Regions from separate parts of the Parazoarcus sp. PS-13 R2A genome, predicted to be linked through region 3. Evidence: predicted binding sites of a transcription regulator. Region 3 holds the regulator's gene; each other region holds the start of a gene.
The links. The regulator LexA, encoded in region 3, represses DNA repair genes until DNA is damaged. The targets are predictions, from matches to a motif close to ACTGTATNTANATACAGT.
Positions count from the first base shown of each region.

Region 1: AC22G6_RS17000 (ATP-dependent helicase) is a predicted target of LexA. The motif match lies at 6,321-6,338, and genes of this name have one in related genera.
Region 2: AC22G6_RS09570 (error-prone DNA polymerase) is a predicted target of LexA. The motif match lies at 1,767-1,784, and genes of this name have one in related genera.

Region 1 is NZ_JBYEXN010000020.1:55,682-63,729, forward strand. Features, by position in the region: gene AC22G6_RS16980 (putative bifunctional diguanylate cyclase/phosphodiesterase) at 1-1,031, shown strand, start outside; gene AC22G6_RS16985 (c-type cytochrome) at 1,139-1,588, shown strand; gene AC22G6_RS16990 (diguanylate cyclase) at 1,957-3,747, shown strand; gene AC22G6_RS16995 (hypothetical protein) at 3,795-3,992, opposite strand; gene AC22G6_RS17000 (ATP-dependent helicase) at 4,223-6,319, opposite strand; gene AC22G6_RS17005 (group III truncated hemoglobin) at 6,420-6,830, opposite strand; gene AC22G6_RS17010 (alpha/beta fold hydrolase) at 6,938-7,780, opposite strand.
Region 2 is NZ_JBYEXN010000008.1:101,453-109,500, forward strand. Features, by position in the region: gene AC22G6_RS09565 (2-hydroxyacid dehydrogenase) at 721-1,683, shown strand; gene AC22G6_RS09570 (error-prone DNA polymerase) at 1,791-4,970, shown strand; gene AC22G6_RS09575 (NAD(P)/FAD-dependent oxidoreductase) at 5,065-6,219, shown strand; gene AC22G6_RS09580 (LysR family transcriptional regulator) at 6,283-7,188, opposite strand; gene AC22G6_RS09585 (zinc-binding alcohol dehydrogenase family protein) at 7,298-8,048, shown strand, end outside.
Region 3 is NZ_JBYEXN010000010.1:50,571-58,618, reverse strand. Features, by position in the region: gene AC22G6_RS11045 (4a-hydroxytetrahydrobiopterin dehydratase) at 1-130, shown strand, start outside; gene AC22G6_RS11040 (Y-family DNA polymerase) at 159-1,613, opposite strand; gene imuA (translesion DNA synthesis-associated protein ImuA) at 1,632-2,261, opposite strand; gene lexA (transcriptional repressor LexA) at 2,473-3,081, opposite strand; gene AC22G6_RS11025 (peroxiredoxin) at 3,338-3,808, shown strand; gene AC22G6_RS11020 (FKBP-type peptidyl-prolyl cis-trans isomerase) at 3,810-4,295, shown strand; gene AC22G6_RS11015 (ABC transporter ATP-binding protein) at 4,356-6,422, shown strand; gene clpB (ATP-dependent chaperone ClpB) at 6,595-8,048, shown strand, end outside.

The DNA.
Region 1 (8,048 bases), on a different contig from region 3:
ACGACGAGCTCAGCAGCGTCATCTCCCTACTCGACCGGGTGCTGGCCGAGATCGGCCGCCCGGTGGCGCTGTCCGGGCGCGAATTCCAGGTTGGTGCGAGCCTCGGCGTGGCGCTTTATCCCGACGACGGGCGTGATGCGCAGAGCCTGCTCAAGCACGCCGATGTCGCAATGTATGCGGCCAAGGATCGGGGGCGAAACAACTTCCAGTTCTTCACCCGGGAGCTCAACCGGGTCGCCGAAGAACGGCTCAATCTTGAAGCGGCAATGCGTGCCGCGCTCGAGCGGGGCTGTTTCGAAGTGCATTACCAGCCGAAGGTGAACCACCTGCGCCGCATCGTTGGCGTTGAAGCGCTGGCGCGCTGGAATGACCCCCAGCTCGGGTCCATCGGTCCTGACCGCTTCATTCCCGTCGCCGAGGAGACGGGTCTCATCGTCCCGCTGACCACGACCATCCTGCGCCAGGCCTTTGCAGCCGCGCGGCGCTGGAACCTCGGCCGCGAGCATCCCCTGCGCGTGGCGGTGAACCTGTCGCCGCGGCTCTTCCTGAGCGGTGATGTCGTCGCGCATGTCGCTTGCTTGCTGGGCGAAGTCGGTCTGTCGCCATCTCAGGTCGAGCTTGAGGTGACCGAAACCGTCTTTCTCGGCGATAGCGACAGGGCGGTCAGTATCCTGCGCGAATTCAAGTCGCTCGGCGTCAGCCTGGCGATGGATGACTTTGGCACCGGCTACTCGTCACTGAGCTACCTGCGGCGCTTTCCGCTCGACATCATCAAGCTCGATCGCTCGCTGGTGACCGACCTTGAGCATGAAGAGGAAGTGGCCATGATTGCCCGTGCCGCGATCTCACTCGGGCAGAGCCTGCGCAAGACGGTGGTTGCCGAAGGCGTGGAAACCCAGGCCCAGTTCGACTTCCTGCGCTTTCAGGGGTGTGACGAATTCCAGGGCTACCTGTTGTCGCGGCCGGTGCCCGAGGCCGCGCTGAGCCAGCTGCTCGCCGATGGTGGTGTGATCCCGAAGAAGCCGGTCTGAACGCCCCAGTCGGGTGCAGGGGAACTTCCGGCGCCGTGGAAGCACCTATAATGCGCCCCTCCATCGGGCTGCCTGTTACCCGACCCACTCCTCACCGGATGCCCTGCATGTCGCGATTGATCCTGTCTTCCATTCTTGTCCTGCTTGCCCTGACTGCCTGTAATCAGACTGTGGAGGATACCGGGCCGGGGCAACCGGTGAAGCATCGCCAGGACGCGTTCAAGGCGATGCTCCGCGCCTTCGAGCCGATGGGCGTCATGCTTCGCGACAAACAGTACGACGCCGGAAGATTCGCCGAACTGTCCGCCGAACTGGTGGCGCGCCGGGATGCACCGTGGGCGTACTTCACCGCCGATACGCTCTATCCGCCGACCAAGGCCACGGCCGCGGTGTGGGAGCGTGCAGATGAATTCGAGCGCGAGCGCGAGGCCTTCTTCGCGGTGACCGACGCGTTGCTTGCAGCGGCGCAGACGCGTGAGCTCGAGCAGGTCGGGCCCGCGTACGAAAAGGTGTACGACAGCTGCAAGTCCTGCCACAACGACTTCAAGAAGAAGTGACCCGAGGAGGATCCGTCGTGGCCCTGCGCCGGATTTCTCCACTGATGGTGTGACCCGCAGCTGAGCTTCGCTCGCTGCAGCCTTGACCGGCGTCGCCTGTTTCCGCCCTGCAATGCGCGATCCCCGCGGGCGCGGGTCTGCCCGTCCCCAGCGTCATTCTGCTGGGCGTTGTATTTGTGCACAAACTGATGCATTCGGTCTCGCTAAAACTTAAATCCACTGCATTTGCGTGGGTTTATGAAATATGATTTGCGGCTTGTGTCGTGCGGCACACCGCAGTCATGAGGCAGCTGGGCATTGATGCGCACATTCCTGAAACGATTCACGAACGGTCCGGCCCCCGGGGGCCAGAAATCCCGATCAGAGCCATGCTGACGCCGGGCCGCACTGCCATCTTTGTGCTGTTCTGCCTGCGTCGCGCATGCGTCGCGGCGATGCGGCCGGCGCTGGCGTCCGGCCTCCTGTGGTTTGCGTTGGTGAGCGTGTCGTCTGTCCATGCGCAGGGCATCGTGCTGGACGGTCTGTCGTCCGGGATGCTCGGGCGCGCGGGCACAGTGATGCTCGAACATGGCAGTGCGTTCTCCGCGGAGGAGGCGCTGGCACTGCAGCGCCAGGGCGCGTTCAAGGGCGCAGGGGTGGCGGTTCCCAAATTTGGTATCGGCTCGCAGCCGGCTTGGTTCCACCTGACCGTCGACAATCGCGGTGACCGTGCCGTGTCCCGGCGACTGCTTGCGGGGGTGTCCTGGATCGAGCGTCTCGACGTCTTCATCGTGCGCGGCGGGGTGCCGGTCTCGCAGTGGGTTGCGGGCGATGGCGACGCGAGCCGCCGTCATCCGCTGGGAAGCCTGGGCTACGCCTTCGATCACGACTTCGAGCCCGGGATCACCGAGATCCTGATGCGCGCAGAGACCGCCGATCCGCTGGTGTTACCGGTGCGCCTGCTGAGCCCGGATACTGCAAGCGCGGCAATGCGTGCCCAGGACTACGGTTACGGCGTGCTGTATGGCTTTCTGCTGGCACTGATTGCCTACAACGCGATGCTCTACGCCGGACTGCGGGACAGCAGTCACCTGAACTACGCGCTCTATCTCTCCACCTTCATCCTGCTCAATATCTCCTACTCGGGGCGCGGCTATGAATGGCTGTGGCCGGAAAGCGTCACTTTCCAGCAGTACTTCACGCTGGTGCTGATGGTGCTGTTTGGCTGTGCGGGGCTGCGCTTTGCTTCCAGCTTTCTCGAGCTCGGACGGTTGCATCCGCGAGCCGAGCAGGCTGTGCGCCTCCTCATGCGGGCCGGACTCGGGAGCATTGCGCTGACTGTCGCCATGCAGTTGCAGACCGCGGCAGCGGTGGTGGCGTTTGTCTTCGTGCTCGTGTTCTCGGTGCTGATGGTCGGGCTCGGCGTGCTGAGCCTGCGCCATGGGCGGCGGCCTGCCTGTTACTTTCTGGCCGGTGCGGTGGTGGCGATGGCGGGGGCTGCGGTGACCGCGACGAGTGTGTGGGCCGGCTTGCCGTACTCCGAAGCCTTTTTTCATGCCGCGGAACTGGGCATGGCGCTCGAGGGCAGCCTGCTGGCGCTCGCCCTGGCTTACCGCATGCGCCTGGTTCAGGCTGCACGCACCGAGGCCGAGCATCTGTCACGCATCGATCCGCTGACCGGCTTGCTGAACCGGCGCGCCTTTCTCGGTCAGGCCGACGGGGTGTGGAGTACCGCGGTGCGCAAGGGGCGCCCGCTGTCGATCATTCTGATCGATCTCGATCATTTCAAGGCGATCAACGATACCTATGGGCATGAAACCGGGGATCGGGCGCTGATGGCGGTTGCCGGCGCCCTGAACCGCAACTGCCGGCGCGGAGACATCTCCGCGCGGTGGGGGGGCGAGGAGTTCATCCTGCTGTTGCCGGAAACCAGTGCGGAGCAGGCCCGCGCCATGGCCGTCCGCCTGCTGTCGGATATCCGCGCCATGCCGGTTGCGGATCACGCCGGTGCCGCCTGTCTGTCGGCCAGCCTCGGGGTTGTCGAGCGCAGGCAGCATGAGGTGCTCGAAGCCCTGATCCGCGAAGCCGATGGTTGCATGTACGAGGCCAAGCGCGCCGGACGCGGCTGTGTTTACGGCGTGTCGCCTGCAGGCGGGGGCGCCGCGCTCGCAGCCGATTGACTGCCGCGGTCCGGACGTTCTTCCATACGCCCCGTGGGGCGGCTGGTTCAGCCCAGTGGCTTGATGAAATAGCTCATGATCGTTGCCGATGCCTCGCCATCAGCCAGGATTGCAGCGGTCCATTTCGGGATGGCTTGTGCCGCCCAGATGACAAACACCGCAAGCACGATCTTGCGGCCACGCGTCATGGCGTGAAGACGCTCCATCACCTCGGCTGAAGCGCCGTGTTCCTTTGTCTCTCTCATTGCCCGCTCCTTGCTCGACGCCGGGTTTGACCCGGTCTGGATGCAACTGCCCGGCAGGTCCGGACCTCGCCTTGTGTGGCAGATGCATGTTGGAGAAGGGGCCTTTGCGGATCTTCAGTCCCGCGCACGAGCCTGCGGGTGTCGCCGATGCCGGGCCGGCTTTTCTCCATCCATCCAGCGTAGTCGGCGCTGGCGGACTTTCAAGGCGAGTATCGGGAGGGCGGGTGGTTTCAGTCCCACATGCCGCGCATTTTCGCGGCCAGATCGAGCGCGGCCTGACGCGATGCGGGCGTGCCGCGCAGTTCCGGGGGCGGTTCCGGCCACGTGTGCTGCTCGAAGTGCGGCAGCAGGCGGTTGGGAATGAAGCGGGTGCGCCCGGCATACACATGACGGTCGCCCATGCCCTGCTGCTGGGTGACATAGAAACGCTGCGGCACGATGAGGTCGAGGTGGTCCTTCGCGCGCGTCATGCCGACATAAAGCAGGCGGCGCTCTTCTTCGATCTCTGCGGTGTGGCGGGTGGCGATGTCGGACGGAATGCAGCCATCCACCACGTTGAGCACGGTGACAGCGTTCCATTCCTGACCCTTGGCCGAGTGCAGCGTGGACAGGATCAGGTAGTCCTCGTCGAGCAGCGGCATGCCGGCCTCGTCGCTGGTGGCGCTGGGCGGGTCGAGTGTGAGCTCGGTCAGGAAGCGCTGCCGGCTGGGATAGGTGGCGGCAATGCGGCCGAGCTGCTGGATGTCGCCCTGACGCACGGCCGCATCGTCGTACAGGCGTGGCATCTGCGCTTCGTACCAGCGGCAGGCCAGCTCGAAGCTGGTCGGCCACGGCGCATCGTCGCGGCCGAGGTGTTCGACCAGCGCGGCGAACTCGTTCCACGCCTGTTGAGCCGCATCGGGCACGGGTTGCTCGGCGAGCAGGGCGCAGCCCTCGGGCGCGGTACACACGTTGCCGAGGATGCGACCGGCGGTCTTGGGACCGATGCCGGCCAGCAACTGCACGACCCTGAATCCGGAAACGCGGTCGCGCAGGTTCTCTGCCCAGCGCTGCAGCGCGAGCACGTCCTTGACGTGGGCGGCTTCGAGAAACTTGAGCCCGCCGAACTTCACGAAGGGGATGTTGCGCCGGGTCAGCTCCATCTCCAGCCGGGCGCTGTGGCTGGCGGCGCGGAACAGCACCGCCTGCTGCTTGAGCCGGATGCCTTCCTCACGGCGGGCGAGCGCGCGTTCGACCACGTAAGCGGCCTGATCGGCATCGTCGCGCACCGACACCAGTTGCGGCCGGGCGCTGCTGTCGCGCTCGGACCACAGATCCTTGCTGTAGCGTTCGCTGGCCTGTGCGATCACCGCATTGGCCGCGTCGAGGATGGGGCGGGTGGAGCGGTAGTTCTGTTCCAGCGTCACGCGATGGGCGGGCGGCTCGAAGCAGGCGGGAAAGTCGAGGATGTTGCGCACCGTGGCGCCGCGAAAGGCGTAGATCGACTGCGCATCGTCACCGACCACGGTGAGGCCACGCCCGTCCGGCTTCATGCCCAGCAGGATCTCGGCCTGCAGGTGGTTGGTGTCCTGGTATTCATCCACCAGCACATGCTGGAACAGGCCGCCGACCTCTGCTGCCAGCGCCGGATCGGCCACCATGTGCGCCCAGTACAGCAGCAGGTCGTCGTAATCGAGCACCTGCTGCGCCTGCTTGGCGGCGACGTAGGCGCGGAACAGGGCTTTCAGGTCGTCCGCCCATTCTGCGCACCACGGAAAGGTCGATTGCAGCACGTCCTTCAGCGGCGCACGCGTATTGACCACCGCCGAGTAGATTGCGAGACAGGTGTTTTTCTGCGGGAAGCGCTTGCTGCGTGATGAGAGCCCCGCCTCGTGACGGGCGAGGTTCATCAGATCGGCGGAGTCTTCGCGGTCGTGGATGGTGAATGCCGGGTCCAGCCCGATGCGCCCCGCGTACTCGCGCAGCAGGCGTGCGCCGATGCCGTGGAAGGTGCCCGACCATTGCAGGCTGGCCTGCGCCAGCCAGGGCGTGTCTGCCGCAGCCTGGCCGAGAATGCGTTGCACCCGTCGCCCCATTTCGTCCGCCGCACGGCGCGAGAAAGTGAGCAGCAGAATGCGTCCCGGGTCGGCCCCGGCGACGATCAGGCGCGCAACGCGGTGGGCCAGCGTGTTGGTCTTGCCCGAGCCGGCGCCGGCAATGACCAGCAGCGGGCCGGGAGTCTCGTCGCTGCCGTGACCGATGCCAAATTCCACCGCTTCGCGCTGGGCGGGATTGAGGCGGTCGAGCCAGTCTGAAGGCGTGGCGGGCGGAGTCTGGGAACGGGTCATGACTGTAATTCTATCCAGTTCCACGCCGGCTTTGGTGCTCGTCCTGCTCTGCAAACGTCGGCAAATCGCTTGCACGCGTTGCTGCGCGCGCCTTCCCGGCTCAGGCCGGGGTGTCTTTTGATCGCGTCGCTGACGATGGGACGACCGGATCGAAGGGAAACAGGCCCGCCCGAAAGCTCTTTGCCATGAATTCGGCGCGGCCGATGGCGAGCTTTGCGGTTTCGGGGGGCAGGATCTCTTCGGCGGCTTCGCGGAACAGCGCCAGCCACTGGCCGAAGTGCTCGCGCGTGATCGGCAGGCGCATGTGCACCGGGAATGGATGGCCAGCGTAGCGCTTGGTGCCGAGCAGGGCGTTGGACCAGAAGTCGGTAACGATCGCGAGGTGGTGATCCCAGTCACCGACGGCGTTGTTGAACACCGGGCCGAGGTCGTCATCCAGCCGGGCCCGATCGTAGAAAACCTGCACAAGTTCGGCGATCTGGGCTTCGGTGACGGCAGGTGCTTCGGACATGATGGTTCTCTTGAGGACGGGTTTCTGCATCGGGAAATATAGCCGATATGCGGAACAGCCACTTTTCTGCGTGACCCTGGCAGATGTGCTTCGGCGCGGCCGCGTACTCAGACGCGTGTGCTTATCCCCGCGAACTCGAGCAGATCGTCGATGAACGCATCGCGCTTCCACAGGTGCGGTGCATGGTCCACGCCCTCGTAGATGTGCAGTTTCGCGTTCGGCAGATGGCTGGCCACGTACTCGGCGGTGGCGGTCGAGTAGAAATTGCTCTCGCCGCCGTAGATCAGCAAGGTCGGAATGTTCATCTGTGCCAGCACCGGGCGATAGTCGGCCGCGGTCAGGCTGTCCCAGCAGGCGATCAGGGGGGCAGGTGCCAGCTTTCGCAGGCGCTGACGCATGGCCTGGATGCCCTCGGTATTCTCCGCATAAGCCTGTGCGGCCGCTGCGTTCCGGCCGTCTGCCACCAGGCGCAGTGCGGCTTCGGCAAAATCCTTGCGTAGCGCAGCCATGAAGGCTTCATTGCGCTGCGCGTCGAAATCGCCATAGACACCGAGAGTCCAGTTCAAGTCGGTCAGCAGGCGTGGAGACTGGTCGAGAATGACTGCACGCCCCAGTCGCTCGCAGCCGAAGTCGCGCACGTACTGCCACAGCGTGAGCGCGCCCATCGAGTGACCGACGACAACCGCGTCGCGCAAATCGTGATGTGCCAGCAGCAGGTGCAGATCCTGCGCCATCCGCTGCACGGTCGGCACCGTGGTGGTCAGCGGCGCGTGCCCGCCATGGCCACGGGCATCCCAGCGAAAGATGCGGAAGTGCGCCGCCAGCGGCTCGATGAAGGGCGTCCAGTCGCGGTGGCTCGAGGTCCAGCCGTGCAGCAGCACCAGCGGGCGCCCCTGGCCGGAAATACGCAAGTGGATGGTTTCGCCGTCGTCGGCGGTCAGCGTGTCCATTGGGCAGGATTATAAGGGCTGCATGCGTATGGACTGTTACGTGATCACCGTCAGCCTCGAACGACTGAAACTCGACGGCCTTCTGCGGTGCTGGCGATCGGCAGCAGGGACGGAAGATGACGCCCGCCGGACACCATCGTCAGCTGACGCGACCTGGAACCAGCCCCGAACAACGGAGCGCTGCTGCCCTGTTCGGACGCATCGGCGCAAAAAGCTAAGATGGTTCGAAATATTCCGGGGAGCGAGGATAATGTGGATGGCATTCTTT
Region 2 (8,048 bases), on a different contig from region 3:
TGCCTATTTATTGTGCAGCACGCAAAAGTCCTGTTGCTTCAAGGCGTTTGAACGCTCCCTCACACCTTGTCCACAGCTTCGCCCACGGCCTTCGGGGATAAACCCGATGGGTCGGACCTGTTTTCCACACCCCACGCGGAAAATTCGTGCGGATCGCCACCAAAAACACTGGACAAACGTCGAAGCTCGCCGGAAAACAGGTCTGAGCGCCGCTTCTCCCGGACTTGCCTCATTTTTAGGCAGACAATGAAATCCCTTTCGATTCAAGGAGGTTTCGGCTTCCCTCACACCTTGTCCACAGCTTCACCCACGTCGCACGGGGATAAACAGGACTGATCGAACACACAATCCACAGGCCGCGCAGAAAATACGTAGAAACCGCAGCAGAAAACAGTGGACAGATCGCAGACAAGGCCCGGAAACGGTCTTGAAACCACCATTTCATGGGACTGCCTCATTTTTAGGCGAGCCTCGAAAAGCCTGTTGATTCAAGGCCGTTGCGGACTCCCCCACACCTTGTCCACAGCTTCATTCACCTTAGTCGTGGATAAACACAGTTGATCAAAAAAAGGTCGGCATCGATTCCTGCCTGCGCGGCACCGGTCGTCTCTCCGAAACCCGTGCGATGACATCCCGGCCCGCCTTCATCCGACCAGCGCTTTGTTGGTGCAGCGCGCTTGGCAGATAATCCGGCACGGAATTTCACAAAGGTACAGATCGATGCCCCCATTCAAAGCCGTCTTCCTGGACATCACCCCGCTCGACCAGAACGATCTCGACCTGACTTCGCTGCGGGAAGCATTTTCTGGCTTTGAGGCCTACGAGCACACCCCGGCTGAGCAGGTGATCAGCCGACTGCAGGGGGCACAGGTCGCGATCGTCAACAAGGTCAATCTGACGGCTGAAGTGCTTGCAGCCTGCACGCAGCTTGAACTGGTGCTGGTTTCCGCGACCGGTCTGAACAACGTGGATCTGGACGCGGCGAAGGCACGCGGGATTGCCGTGTTCAACTGTCAGGGCTACGGCACCGCCACCGTTGCGCAACACACGCTGATGCTGTTGCTGGCGCTGGCGACCCGGCTACCGGATTATCAGGCTGCGGTGAAAGCGGGCCGCTGGCAGCAGGCAAAGCATTTCTGTCTGCTCGATTTTCCGATTGTCGAACTGGCGGGCAAGACCCTTGGCGTGCTTGGCCAGGGCGAGCTCGGCGGCGCAGTAACGCGACTGGCCGAGGCACTGGGCATGCGCGTGGTGGTCGGCAATCTTCCTGGGCGTCCGCCGAAGGCGGATCGTCTGTTCCTGGATGCCTTGCTGCCCGAAGTCGATGCGCTCACGCTGCACTGCCCGCTCACCGAGCAAACCCGCAATCTGATCGGCGCACGCGAGCTCGCACTGATGAAACCCGGCGCCTTCCTGATCAATACTGCGCGTGGCGGACTGGTTGAAGAGCAGGCGCTGGCCGATGCGCTGCGACGCGGACATCTCGGCGGCGCCGCAACCGACGTGCTGATTCAGGAGCCCCCGGTCGCTGGCAACCCCCTGCTGGCCGACGACGTACCACGCCTGATCGTCACGCCACACAGCGCCTGGGGCAGCCGCGAGGCACGTCAGCGCATCGTCGATCAGCTGGTCGAAAACACGCACGCGTTCAGGTCGGGGAACGCGCTGCGTCGGGTTGCGTGAGACGGATACGGCCTCGCTGAGCAGGATGGTGCGCGCGGGTCCGGCGGCCCGCGCCACACGGAACCATGTGGATTGCCGTTACGACTGTATTTATTTACAGTCCACACATGATCCCGCGCTTTGCCGAACTCCATTGCCTGTCCAACTTCAGCTTCCAGCGTGGCGCTTCGCATCCCGAAGAACTGGCCACGCAGGCGGCGGCCTTCGGTTATGAGGCGCTTGCCATCACCGATGAATGTTCGCTGGCGGGGGTTGTCCGGGCGCATCGCTGCATTCGCGAACATGCGCTGCCAGTGCGGCTCATCATCGGCAGCGAGATCCGGCTTGAGGATGGCCCGGCGCTGGTGCTCCTGGCCTGCACGCGCAAGGGATACGGTCAGCTCTCGCGGCTGATCACCCGCGGCCGCCGCGCCGCCGACAAGGGGCATTACCGGCTGCTGCGCAGCGATCTCGAACACGGGCTGGACGATTGCCTGGCCGTGCTGCTGTCACCCGACCTGCCCGACGAAAGCACCGAGGCCGCCGCCCACTGGCTCGCCAGGTGGTTTCCCGGTGCAGCCTGGATGGCCTTCATGCAGACGCTCGACGGCCGCGACGCCACCCGTCTGACGCAACTGCGCCTGATCGGCGCACGCACCGGCCTGCGCCTCATCGCCAGCACCGGCGCGCTGATGCACGACGCCAGCCGCCGCCCGCTGGCCGATGTACTCACAGCGACGCGCCGGCTCACCACCGTGGCCGATGCCGGGCTTGCGCTCGCCGCCAATGCCGAGCGCCGGTTGCAGGCGCGTGAAGTGCTCGGGCGCCGCTTTCCACCCGATCTGCTGGCCGAAACCCTGGTACTCGCCGAACGCTGCAGTTTCACGCTCGACGAATTGCGCTACGAGTATCCGGAAGAGCTCGTCCCAGTGAGCGAAACGCCCGCCTCCTGGCTGCGCAAGCTGGTCGAAGCGGGGCTGCGCTGGCGCTACCGCAAGGCAGCCTCGGCCGAACACGCCCTCGCCTGCACAGCCAATGCAGAAGACGACCCGGCGCCCGCCAGGGTTCGTCACCAGATCGAGACCGAACTCGCCCTGATCGGCGAGCTCGCCTATGAGGCGTATTTCCTCACCGTGCACGACATCGTCCGCTTTGCCCGCAGTGCCGGCATCCTGTGCCAGGGGCGCGGCTCCGCTGCCAACTCGGTGGTGTGCTGGGCGCTGGGCATTACCGAAGTTGACCCTTCGCTCGGCATCATGCTGGTCGAACGCTTCATCTCGCGCGAGCGCCAGGAACCGCCCGACATCGACGTCGACTTCGAGCACTCGCGCCGCGAAGAGGTCATCCAGTACATCTATCGCAAGTACGGCCGTGAGCGTGCCGCGCTGGCCGGCACCGTCATCAGCTACCGCTCGCGCAGCGCGCTGCGCGATGTGGGTCGGGCGCTGGGTTTCGAAGCCGCACAGATCGAGCGCCTGACCCGCGACCGCTACTGGTTCGACGACGGACAGATCATTCCCGAGCGGGTCCGCGAGGCCGGCTTCGATCCCGACAGCCCGCAGCTCATCCAGCTGCTGTCGCTCACCCACGCCCTGATCGGCTTTCCGCGCCACCTGTCGCAGCACGTCGGCGGCTTCGTGATTGCGCGCGGCCGGCTCGATGAGCTGGTCCCGATCGAAAACGCCGCCATGCCCGACCGCACCGTGCTGCAGTGGGACAAGGACGATCTCGACACCCTCGGCCTGCTCAAGGTCGACGTGCTCGCGCTCGGCATGCTCTCCGCACTGCGCCGTGCGCTCGACATGGTATCGACTTGGCGTGGCACCCCGCTCAGCCTGGCCAGCATTCCGCGCGAGGAGGAAGCGGTGTACGCCATGCTGTCGCGCGCCGACACCATTGGCGTGTTCCAGATCGAATCCCGCGCGCAGATGACCATGCTGCCACGGCTCAAGCCGACGCGTTTCTACGACCTGGTGGTCGAGGTCGCCATCGTGCGCCCGGGCCCGATCCAGGGCGGCATGGTTCATCCCTATCTCGAAGCGCGCACACGCAAGGCCCGCGGCGAAGACCCGATGGCCGGTCTGCGGCATGAGATCCGCGCCGTGCTGGAACGCACGCTGGGGGTGCCGATCTTTCAGGAGCAGGTGATGCAGCTCGCGGTGGCGGCGGCCGGCTTCACCGGCGGCGAGGCTGATCAGCTGCGCCGCTCGATGGGCGCATGGCGGCGCAAGGGCGAACTCGAGCGTTACCGCAACAAGCTGCTGCAAGGCATGGCCGCCAACGGCTACGAAGCCGAATTTGCCGAACGCCTGTGCAAGCAGATCGAAGGCTTCGGCAGCTATGGTTTTCCGGAATCCCATGCGGCCAGCTTCGCCTTGCTGGTCTATGCCTCGGCCTGGCTCAAATGCTTCGAACCCGCAGCCTTCCTGTGTGCCCTGCTCAACAGCCAACCGATGGGCTTCTATTCGCCCTCGCAACTGATCCAGGACGCACGCCGCCATCAGGTCGAGGTCCGCAGCGCGGACGTCAATGCCAGCGACAGGGAATGCACACTGGAGGCGATTGACGATGAAGCAGCCGGTCCTGATCGTGCACACACGAACCCTGCCGTGCGTCTGGGCCTGTGCATGATCCGCGGGCTCGGCACCGAGACCGCTACCCGCATTGCCACCTCCCGTGCCACACGGCCCTTTGCCGACGTGGCCGACCTCGCCACGCGCGCCGGCCTGGATGCCGCCACCCTGCAACGCCTGGCCGCGGCCGACGCTCTCAAATCACTGGCCGGCAACCGCCGCCAGGCCTTGTGGCAGGCCACCGGCAACAGCCCGCTGCCCGGCATGCTCAAAGGCGCAGCCGGCTACGAAACCGCACTACGCTTCGCCCCGCCCTCGGAAGCAGAGGATCTGCGTGCCGACTACAACAAACTCGGTTTCACCCTAGGCAGCCACCCGCTGAGCCTGTTGCGCACAACCCTGCGTGGCATGCGCTTTCTGGACGCCACCGAGATCATGCACTGCCCCGACCGCATGCTCGCCCGCGCCGCCGGCATCGTGACCTGCCGCCAGCGCCCCGGCACCGCCAATGGCACGATGTTCATCACCCTGGAAGACGAAGCCGGCCTCATCAACATCATCGTTCGCCCCGAGCTGGTCGAACGTCAGCGCCGGCAGCTTCTGGGAGCGAAGCTGCTGGGGGTGTACGGACAGATCAGCCGCCAGGGCCAGGTGGTGCACCTCATCGCCGGCCGCGTGGTCGACCACTCCGCCCTGCTCGGCGAGCTCGAGACCCACAGCAGGGACTTCCATTGAGGCAGCCCCGGGGGGCTCCGCGCCGCATCCATGACGTTGGACGCGGCTCCGGATCTGCGCCAGAGTTCACCCTTTGCACACAACAGGGACAACAGTGAACTCGGAAACGCAGGCTCGAACCGATGCGGACTTCATCATTGTCGGCGCGGGCATTGCCGGTGCCTCGATCGGATACTGGCTGGCGCCCTTCGGCCGCGTCCTCATCCTCGAACGCGAATCGCAGCCCGGCTATCACGCCACCGGACGCTCCGCCGCGATCTTCGTGCCAAGTTACGGAAACGCTCAGGTGCGGGCACTCACCCGCGCAAGCCTGTCCTTCATGCAGTCGCCCCCTGCAGGCTTCACCGGCCACCCCTTGCTGAGCCCGCGCGGGGTGCTGGTCGTGGCCACACCGGACCAGTTGCCACACCTCGATGACTTCTGGCGCGAGCTGCAGGCCACCTCATCCACGGCCCGCCGTCTGTCTGCGGCCGAGGCCTGCGCCATGGTGCCGGCCCTGCGTCCGTCGCAGGTCGCGGCTGCGGTGTATGAAGAGGGCGCCTTCGATATCGACGTCAACGCATTGCATCAGGGCTTTCTCAAGGGGGTACGCCACGCCGGCGGTCAGGTCGTGTGCGACGCCGAGCTCAGCGCCGTCGAGCGCAGCGGCGAGGTCTGGACCCTTAGCGCCGGCACACGCACGTGGACGGCACCGGTGCTGATCGATGCCGCCGGCGCCTGGGCCGACATCGTCGCCGGGCTGGCGGGTGTCGCACCGCTGGGGCTGATACCCAAGCGGCGCACGGCCTGCATCCTGCCCGCACCCGCCGACATGCCCACCGCACACTGGCCGATGGTGCTCGGCGCAGCGGAGGACTGGTACATCAAGCCCGATGCAGGCGCCTTGCTCGCCTCACCCGCAAATGCCGACCCGGTGCCGCCGCAGGATGTACAGCCCGAAGAGCTGGATATTGCCCTGGCGATGTACCGCGTCGAAGAGATGACCACGCTGGACGCAAGCCGCCCGCGAACCCCGTGGGCCGGCCTGCGCACTTTCGCTTCCGACTGCGGGCTGGTCGGCGGTTTCGATGATCGGGTGCCCGGCTTCTTCTGGGTGGCCGCACAGGGTGGCTACGGCATCCAGACCGCCGCTGCAATGGGTGAAGCCTGCGCAGCGCTGGTGCGACAGCTGCCGCTGCCGGCCCACATTGCGACCGAAGGGATCAGCGAGGCCGCGCTCGGACTTGCCCGCATCCGCAACGCGCAGTAAGTGCCCCTCACGCTACCGGGCGCACTGCCGCCCGCAGCGCGCACGCTCACCAGCGGGCTGGCATCAAGCACCCGCCGCCAGTTGATCGATCCGCCCTTGCAGATGATGGCGCAGCAACTGCACCGCAGGGCCGATCTGGCGCCGGCTGGCACACAGCAGGTTGAGCGGGCTGGACTCCCCCGACCATGCAGTACACAGCGCCACCAGGCGCCCATCGCGCAGGTCCTGCTCGGTGTCGAGCCGCGATTTGTAGGCGATCCCATGCCCGGCCACGGCCCAGCGCCTCACCGTCTCGCCATCGTCGGCGATGCGGTTGCCCCTGACGTTGACCAGGCTCTCTTCGCCATCACGTGAAAAGCGCCAGCGATCGTGCACCTGATCGCTGAGCATGAAGCACAGGCAGTTGTGGCGAACGAGATCGGCAGGCGTCTCGGGCCTGCCATGACGTTCGAGATAGGCCGGCGATGCGCACAACACCCGCCGGTTGCCGGGCGCGAGGGGCAAGGCCACCATCCTCGAGTCCGGCGGATTGCCGTAGCGGATCGCGATATCCACCGGCTGCTGGAACACATCCGCAACCCGGTCCGACACCTGCACCCGCAACTGCAGGCGCGGATAGTCCGCAACAAACTCGTCCAGCCACGGCAACAGCAGACGCCGCCCGATGTCTGACGGGATGGATAGCTGCAGGCTGCCACTGAGTTCGAGTTGTCCGGCCGTTGCCGCGCGTCTGCCCTGATCAAGCAACTCCAGCGCCTGCAGACAATGCTGCAGATAGGCTTCCCCCTCCTGCGACAGTCGCTGACTCCTTGTGGAGCGCACAAAGAGCCGCACGCCGAGATCGGTTTCGAGCCGTTTAAGCGAGGCGCTTGCCGCAGCCGGGGTGATGTCCATCATGCGCGCCGCGGCGCTGAGGCTGCCGCCCTGAACGGTACGGACGAAGATTTCGAGATCCTTGAGCGCAATCATTATCAAATCTTGTTTGAAATACCTTCTTCATTATCGGCGTTTTTCCGCGCAATGAAGTCGTGCATCATCCAGGCATTCGCAACGCACCGATCACGAAGAAGGAATCAGCATGAAAGCCATCGCCTATCAGAACGCCCACCCGATCACCGATGAAAACGGCCTGCAGGATGTCGTCCTGCCCGAACCCGTTGCCACCGGTCGCGATCTGCTGGTCGAGGTCAAGGCCATTTCGGTCAATCCGGTGGATACCAAGGTCCGGGCCAACGCCAGCGCAGAGGCCGGTGGATGGAAAGTGCTGGGCTGGGATGCCACCGGGGTTGTGCGTGCAACAGGTCCTGACGTAACGCAGTTCAAGGTCGGTGACCGCGTCTGGTACGCTGGCGACATCACCCGTCCGGGCACCAATGCCGAACTCCACCTGGTGGACGAGCGCATCGTCGGTCACATGCCCGCATCGCTCGATTTCGCGCAGGCCGCGGCCCTGCCGCTGACCTCGATCACGGCGTGGGAGATGCTTTTCGACCGTCTGCGCCTGAAGGCCGACACCACGCCGACCAACGAGCGTCTGCTGATCATTGGCGCGTCTGGCGGCGTCGGTTCGATCATGACCCAGCTCGCCCGTCGTCTCACCGGCGCCACGGTGATCGGCACCGCATCGCGGCCCGAGACCGAGGCCTGGGTACGCGAACTGGGCGCGCATCACGTCATCAATCACACCCGTCCGCTCGCCGAAGAGCTCAAGCGCATCGGCATTGACCAGGTGACCCACGTCGTCAGCCTGACCAAGACCGACCAGCATTTCCCGCACATCGTCGAAGCCATCGCGCCGCAGGGCAAGTTCGGTCTCATCGACGACCCTG
Region 3 (8,048 bases):
CCATCCGGAGTGGTTCAATGTCTATAACCGTGTGCATGTCGTGCTCAGCACGCATGACGCAGGCGGACTTACTGCAAAGGATGTGGCGCTGGCAGGGTTCATGAACGGACTGTTCCCGCCTGCCTCCTGATGCATGAGGGCTTGCAGGGCGTTGCGGCTCAGCCGAAGTAGCCCTGCAGGTACCAGTCGTGTGGCGGGTCCAGTTCGCGGAATACCCACCACAAGCCTTCGTCGGCCGTTTGTGCGAGGTAGTAATCGCGACGGATGTCATGCCCGTCCCACCAACCCTGTTCGATGCGCTCCGGCCCTCGCAGCAGGTGAAGCTTGCGCGGCGCATCGATCCGGCGCGGCCTGGTCAGAAACCAGAGCGGCCGGGTGGCGCCGGCAGGCGTGTCTGCATTTCGAGCCGGGCGCGGTGAGATCGTGCCCAATGCGGTGCTGCGCCACGCGCACTCGGGGCGGCGGTCCGGAACGATGCTCAGCTGCCTCACGCAGTCTTCTCCCAGCCGTGCCCGCAGGCGGTCCAGCAGCAGCAAGGCGTTTTCACGTTCGGTCGCAGGGTCGCCGAAGAGGTCGTCCGAGCGGGCGGCCAGCGCACGTGGCGCGTCGGTGCTCAGCGTCATGCCTTCCACAGCCGATGACAGTTCGAGTACCGCCAGCCGTTCGCGCGCGAGCAGGTTGAGCCTGGCTTCGTCGCGACTCGGCATGCCGGTGAGGATGTCGAGCACGGTGTCCTCGCCGCGTTCGTGCTGCAGGCTCAGGCGGCAGTGGTCGATGCCAGTGTGTCGTGCGGCGAGCCAGCTCGCCAGGCCGGCAAACAGGCGCCGGGCGGCGAACATCAGGGGCTCGGTATTGACGGTTGCCGCGGGCAGGCTGAGCTGGGCCGTGTAGCGCTCGGGCGGGATGAACGCCGGGCGCAGGTCGTGGCATTCGCCGTAGGCGCGGGCAAGGGTTTCGCTGACCGCCTGCGCCTGACGACGGGCGAGGCCTGCTGCGGGAAGCGCACGGACTTCACCCAGGGTACGCAGGCCGAGGCCATGGAGCAGATCGAAGCTGCTCGTGCTGATCGCGCCGTCGTCGGCAAGCAGTTCCAGCGGCAAGGCATCGAGGCGGGCGTGCCAGTCCGGTGCAGGTGTGACGACGGACTGCGGATCATGATGTGCATGGCGCGCGAACCAGCGTGCTGCCAGCGGTGTGGGTGCGCTCGCGCTGCAGGCATCGAGTCCCTGCTGCTGCAGTCCGTCTAGCAAGGCGGCTTCGAGGGCGTCGAGTCCGCCGAACAGGCGCAGGCTGGAGGCGACCTCCAGCAGGATGCAGTCGGGTGGGTCGAGGCAGACGCGGGAGGCAAACGCACCCGACCAGGCCGCCAGCTCCTTCAGCAGGGCCGCTTCACGTTCAGGAGTGCGTGGCATCAGGCGCAGCGTCGGCAGCATCGCGAGCGCGCTGGCGACGCCCTGGCCGGGCTGTATGCCCTGTGCGCGGGCGTCAGGCGTGGCGGCGATGACCTGAGCGCTGGGCCTGTTCTCGGTAATGGCGAGCAGGCCGGAGGCTGCCAGGCCGCGAATGTAGACCTGCAGGGGCAATTCGGGAAGGATCAGGGCCAGCCACAGCACGTCGGGATGCCTGCGGAGTCAAGGCCGGTCGCCGTGCAGCGGCAGCACAACGGGGGCGTGTGCGAGCGGGCCCTTGCGCTTGAGCAGGTCGATGCGCAAGGCACCCTGCTGGGCCGAGAGCGCCAGCCGCAGCGGCGCCGGTGAGGGCTGGCGTGCGGTGGCCAGTGCGCGGAACAGGAAGAGCGGGGTCGAGCCTTGTTCGGCTGCCAGTTGCAGGCGACGCAGGCCGGCGCTGTCGATCTGCGGCAGCCACGCCAGCACGACATGGCAGCTGGCCGAGCCAAGGGCCTGGCGGGCGGCCCAGACGGCTTCTCCGGCGGTGGCCGGGGTCAGCAGCAGCAGCGATCCAAGATCGACGCCGGCAGCATGGAGGGCCGGGGCATAAGGCATTTGTGGCGGGGCAATCCAGACCTGCCAGCGCGCCGGTCCGGATTGGCGCAGCAGCGGCATCAGCAGCGAAAGCTCGCCTACACCGCGCTGGTCTGCCAGCAGTTCGGTCATCGCGGCGCCCGGCCAGCCGCCGCCGGGCAGCTCTGCATCAAGCGCGGCATGGCCTGTCGGCAGTACCGGGCCACCCTGATGTGCGAGTTGCCGTCCCTGCCAGACCAGTCCGGCAGGAAGCGTGGCGAGTGCGGTGTGAGTCGGCATGGCGGCAGCGTGTGCTCAGGTCGATGTCGGTCGGTGGGTCGTGCAGCGCTCGTCCGTGGAATGAATAAGCATGTGGTCCGGAAGCCTCTGGCGGATAGCGGCAGACGCCGGGCGGCACAAACCGGACGGCTTGCTGTCCTGGCAGAGCGCCCCCGGCATAACGGCGTCTTCAGGGGCGGGCTGCGGAGTTGCGGGCAGCGCGTCCCGGTGCTCAGTTGTCCTTGCGGATCAGGCCGACCATGATGCCTTCGATCACAAGTTGCGATCGTTGCGGGTCGACCACGATCGGTTCGAAGTCGGGGTTTGCCGGCAGCAATTCCACGGTACGGCCTTTGCGCTGCAGGGTCTTGACCGTGACCTCGTCGTCGATGCGGGCCACCACGATCTGGCCGTTGCGCGCCTCGCCGGCCCGATGAACCGCAATCAGGTCGCCATCGAGAATGCCGGCGTCGCGCATGCTCATGCCGCGCACCCGCAGCAGGTAGTCGGCGCGGGGGGAGAACAGCGCCGGGTCGAGCTGGAAACGTTTTTCGACATGTTCTGCGGCGAGGATCGGGCTACCGGCCGCAACCCGGCCGATCAGCGGCAGGCCCAGCGCCTGCGCCAGCCGGATGCCGCGGGCGCGTCCTTCCTCGAGCAAGATTGCGCCCTTTGCTGCCAGTGCGCGTAGATGGGTTTCTGCCGCATTGGGAGAGCGGAAACCGAAAGCCGTACATACTTCGAGACGGGTGGGGGGGCGGCCCTCGCTCTCCACCGTCTGGCGGATGAAATCGAGAATTTCCTGCTGGCGTGCAGTCAGGTGTTCGCTGCGGGTGCTCATGGCCATCTCCTGATCGTTGCTGTAATTTTAAACAGTAAAGTGCGGTGTGCAAATCTTTATCAGCAAACGGCGAATGACGCACTGCGTCTTGAGCATGATGCAGGACTGGGCTATTGATGACTCAGGTACGTATTTCCGTCACCTGGCCGTGCCAAAACCAGAAAGGAGCGACATCATGTTTGTTGAGCCCCGATCACAGTCCGGTAGAGTTCGCACCGCCACTCCGCTAGAATCCGCTGAACGTCAGGGAGAATTCATGCTTCAGAGCGGAGACACTGCCCCCGCTTTCACCCTGCCGGACGCGGATATGGAGACATTCGACCTCCTGTCCACGCGCGGCAGGCAGCGTGTGATTCTCTATTTTTACCCGCGTGACAACACTCCGGGGTGCACGCTTCAGGCGGCCGACTTCAGTGACCATGAAGACGAATTCGCCCGTTGCGACTGCATCATCGTGGGTGTCAGTCCCGACGACGCCCTGACGCATGCCGAGTTTCGCGATCAGCACGGACTGTCCGTCCGGCTGCTCTCCGATACCGATGCCGAGGTCGCGCGTCTTTACGATGTGTGGCAGGCCAGGGAAGTCGACGGGGTAAAGAAGATGGGCGTGGCGCGGACAACCTTCGTCATCGACAAACAGGGTGTCATCCGTCACGTGCTCCGTGATGTCACGCCCCGCGGCCATGTGGCTGCGGTTCTAAAATTGGTCAAGGAACTGGATACATAGCATGCAAACGGAAATTGCAAAGAACAGCGTCGTCACCCTCAAGTACACCGTGACCGACCCGGACGGTGCGGTGATCGACGATGGTCAGCATCCGCTGGTTTATCTTCATGGTGGTTACGACGGCATCTTCCCGACGCTGGAAGAAGCCCTGCACGGCAAGAAAGTAGGCGAGAACTTCAAGATCAAGCTGCAACCCGAAGACGCTTTCGGTGACTACGACGAAGAACTGGTGCTGGTGGAAGATGCAAAGCTCTTCCCGGACAACATCGAAGTCGGCATGTCCTTCGAGCGCGTGAGCGAAGACGGCGAGGAAGAGATCATCTACCGCATTACCGACATTGCCGAAGGCAAGGTGGTGGTCGATGGCAACCATCCGCTGGCCGGCGTGGCGCTGATCTTCGACGTGACGGTGGCCGAAGTGCGTGCCGGTACTGAAGAAGAGATTGGCCATGGACACGTCCATGGTGCTGGCGGACATCATCACTGATCGTCTGACGGGCCGCGGTAGCGGCCCTTTTCATATCTGCTTCCGGATGGCCCCCCCTGAATGAGTGGCACGACGCCCGTTGTATCCGTCCCGGGCGCGGCGCCCCTGCTCGACGTGCGCGCGCTCAAGGTGGCCATTGGTGCCGCCGGCGGAGATGTCCGTCCGGTTGACGGCATCAGCTTCTCGATTGCCGCAGGCGAGACCTTTGCCCTGCTCGGTGAATCCGGCTGCGGCAAGTCGATGACGGCGCTTGCGATCAGCCGCCTTCTGCCCGACGCCGCCAGGATCGACGGGGGCGAGCTCGGTCTGGCCGGCGACGATCTGCTGCGGCTGCCCGAAACGCGGATGCGTTCGGTACGCGGCGGGCGTATCGGCATGATCTTCCAGGAGCCCGCCACCAGTCTCAATCCGGTCATGACGATCGGCGACCAGATCGGCGAAGCCCTGCAACTGCACCGCAAGCTGCGTGGCGCCGAGGCCCGTGCCGAGGCCCGGCTGCTGCTCGAATCCGTGGGGATTCCCGGTGCCGATGCCCGGCTCGACGACTACCCCTTCCAGTTCTCTGGCGGCATGAAGCAGCGGGTGATGATTGCGATGGCGCTGGCCGGTCGCCCCGAACTGCTGATTGCCGATGAGCCGACGACTGCCCTCGACGTGACCATCCAGGCTCAGGTGCTCGATCTGCTGGCGGGGCTGCAGGCGGAACGCGGCATGGCCATGCTGCTGATCACGCACGATCTCGGCGTGGTGGCGCGGATGGCCCACAGGGTAGGGGTGATGTACGCCGGCGAGCTGGTTGAGACGGGTCCGCGCCAGGCCTTTTTCAACACGCCACTCCACCCCTACGCACGCAAGCTGTTCGCAGCGCTGCCCGACGGTGCGCGCCGCGGCACGATGCTCGATGCGCCGGTTGGAAGCGTGCCTGCGCTCGATCAGGATTTCGTCGGTTGCCGCTTTGCCGATCGCTGCCCGCAGGCATTTGACCGCTGCGACGACGAATCGCCCGGCTGGCAGCAGATCGGCGCGCAGACCGTGCGCTGCCATCTTTACGACGGCGTCAGCGTGCCGCGTCCCCTGCACCGGGTGGAGGCCGGCGATGTCGCGTCGGCAAGCAGAAGCGAGGGGACGCCGCTGATCGAAGTGCGCGACCTCGAAGTCCATTTCCCGGTGCGCAAGGGGCTGTTTCGCAGCGTCGTCGGGCAGGTGCGGGCCGTCGACGGTGTCAGCCTGGCCCTGAGCGCCGGGCGCACGCTGGCCCTGGTGGGAGAGTCCGGCTGTGGCAAGACCACCGTGGGCAAGGCCATCCTGCAGTTGAACCAGAGCACGGGCGGCGCTGTTTTCTACAACGGCGAGCGTCAGACCGGCCTCTCACGCGACGCCTTGATGCCGATGCGACGCGGCGTGCAGATGGTGTTTCAGGACCCGTTCGCGTCGCTCAACCCGCGCCTCCGGATCGGTGAAATCATCGAGGAGGGCATGCTCAGCCTCGGTGTGGCGGGCGATGCCGCATCACGGCGCAAGACGGTCGATGCCCTGCTGGATCGTATCGGGCTGTCACCCTCCATGCGCTGGCGTTATCCACACGAATTCTCCGGCGGCCAGCGCCAGCGCATTGCGATTGCGCGGGCGCTGGCCGTGTCGCCGAAGGTGATTGTCTGCGACGAGCCGACCAGCGCGCTCGATGTCTCGGTGCAGGCACAGTTGCTGAACCTGATGCGCGAACTGCAGCAGGAGCTCGGGCTGGCCTATCTGTTCATCACCCACAACCTCGCTGTGGTCGAGTATCTGGCCGACGAGGTGGCGGTGATGTATCTCGGCCGCATCGTCGAGCACGGCCCGGCGGCGCGCGTACTCGGCGCACCGGCACATCCTTACACCCGTGCCCTGCTTGCGGCGGTGCCGAAGGTCAGCGCCGGTGCGGACGCTCACCAGCCGGCAATGACCGTCTCCGCCGACTTGCCCTCGCCGCTGGATCCGCCTGCAGGTTGCCATTTTCATCCACGCTGCCCGCTTGCCAGCGACATCTGTCGTGCAGCCTATCCGGCCGAGCAGAGCATGGGCGGCGGGCACAGGGTTCGTTGCCATTGGGCAGGGGCTGAGGTGCAGGCGCTGCGCAGGACCGCCTAGGCCAGGCGCGCAAGTGCGCGGGGCGGTGCGCTCATCGTCCGCTCTGCGCACAGACGCCCCGATTCGGGTAGCGGGCTTGCTGTTTTGGCTCCAAGTTCAGGGTTTGGGGGCTTGAAGCACAGAGGATGCGCCCCACATAAGGCTCAACCCGAATTCACCAAGGATGTCAGCCATGCGCTTCGACAAGCTTACGACCAAATTTCAGCAGGCCCTGAACGATGCACAGAGCATTGCACTGGGCAACGACCAGCAGTTCATCGAGCCACAGCACCTGTTGCTGGCCATGCTCGGCCAGGACGACGGCGGCACGGTGTCGCTGCTGCAGCGCGCCGGCGTCAATGTGCCGCCGCTCAAGGCCGCCCTGCAAAAAGCCCTGGAGCGACTGCCCAAGGTGGAAGGCCACGGTGGCGAGGTGCAGGTCGGGCGCGACCTCAGCAACCTGCTCAATCTCACCGACAAGGAAGCGCAGAAGCGGGGTGACCAGTTCATCGCCAGCGAGATGTTCCTGCTCGCACTGAGCAATGACAAGGGCGAAACCGGTCGTCTGATGAAAGAGCACGGGCTCTCGCGCAAGCCGCTTGAGGCCGCAATCGAGGCCGTTCGCGGTGGCGCCAGTGTCGGCAGTCAGGATGCCGAGGGGCAGCGCGAGTCGCTGGCAAAATACTGCCTCGACCTGACCGAGCGTGCGCGCTCGGGCAAGCTTGACCCGGTGATCGGCCGTGACGACGAGATCCGCCGTGCCATTCAGATCCTGCAGCGCCGGACCAAGAACAACCCGGTGCTGATCGGCGAGCCTGGCGTGGGCAAGACTGCGATCGTCGAGGGCCTGGCGCAGCGCATCGTCAACGGTGAAGTGCCGGAAACGCTGAAAGGCAAGAAGGTGCTTTCGCTCGACATGGCCGCACTGCTGGCCGGCGCCAAGTACCGTGGTGAGTTCGAAGAGCGCCTGAAGGCTGTACTCAAGGAGATCGCGCAGGAGGAAGGCCAGGTCATCCTCTTCATCGACGAAATTCACACCATGGTCGGTGCAGGCAAGGCCGAAGGTGCGATGGATGCGGGCAACATGCTCAAGCCGGCGCTGGCGCGTGGCGAGCTTCACTGCATCGGCGCCACGACGCTGGATGAGTACCGCAAGTACATCGAGAAGGATGCGGCGCTCGAGCGCCGCTTCCAGAAAGTGCAGGTCGATGAGCCGACCGTCGAGGCGACCATCGCCATCCTGCGCGGTCTGCAGGAGAAGTACGAGATCCACCACGGTGTCGATATCACCGATCCGGCCATCGTCGCGGCGGCCGAGCTGTCGCATCGCTACATTACCGACCGCTTCCTGCCGGACAAGGCTATCGACCTGATCGACGAGGCCGGTGCGCGCATCAAGATGGAAATCGACTCCAAGCCCGAGGTCATGGACAAGCTCGACCGTCGCATGATCCAGCTCAAGATCGAGCGCGAGGCAGTGAAGAAGGAAAAGGACGAGGCCTCGAAGAAGCGGCTGCAACTGATCGAGGACGAACTCGCCAAGCTGCAGCGTGAGTACAACGACCTTGAGGAAGTGTGGAAGGCCGAGAAATCCCGCGCCTCGGGCTCTGCGCACATCAAGGAGGAAATCGACCAGCTGCGTGCGCA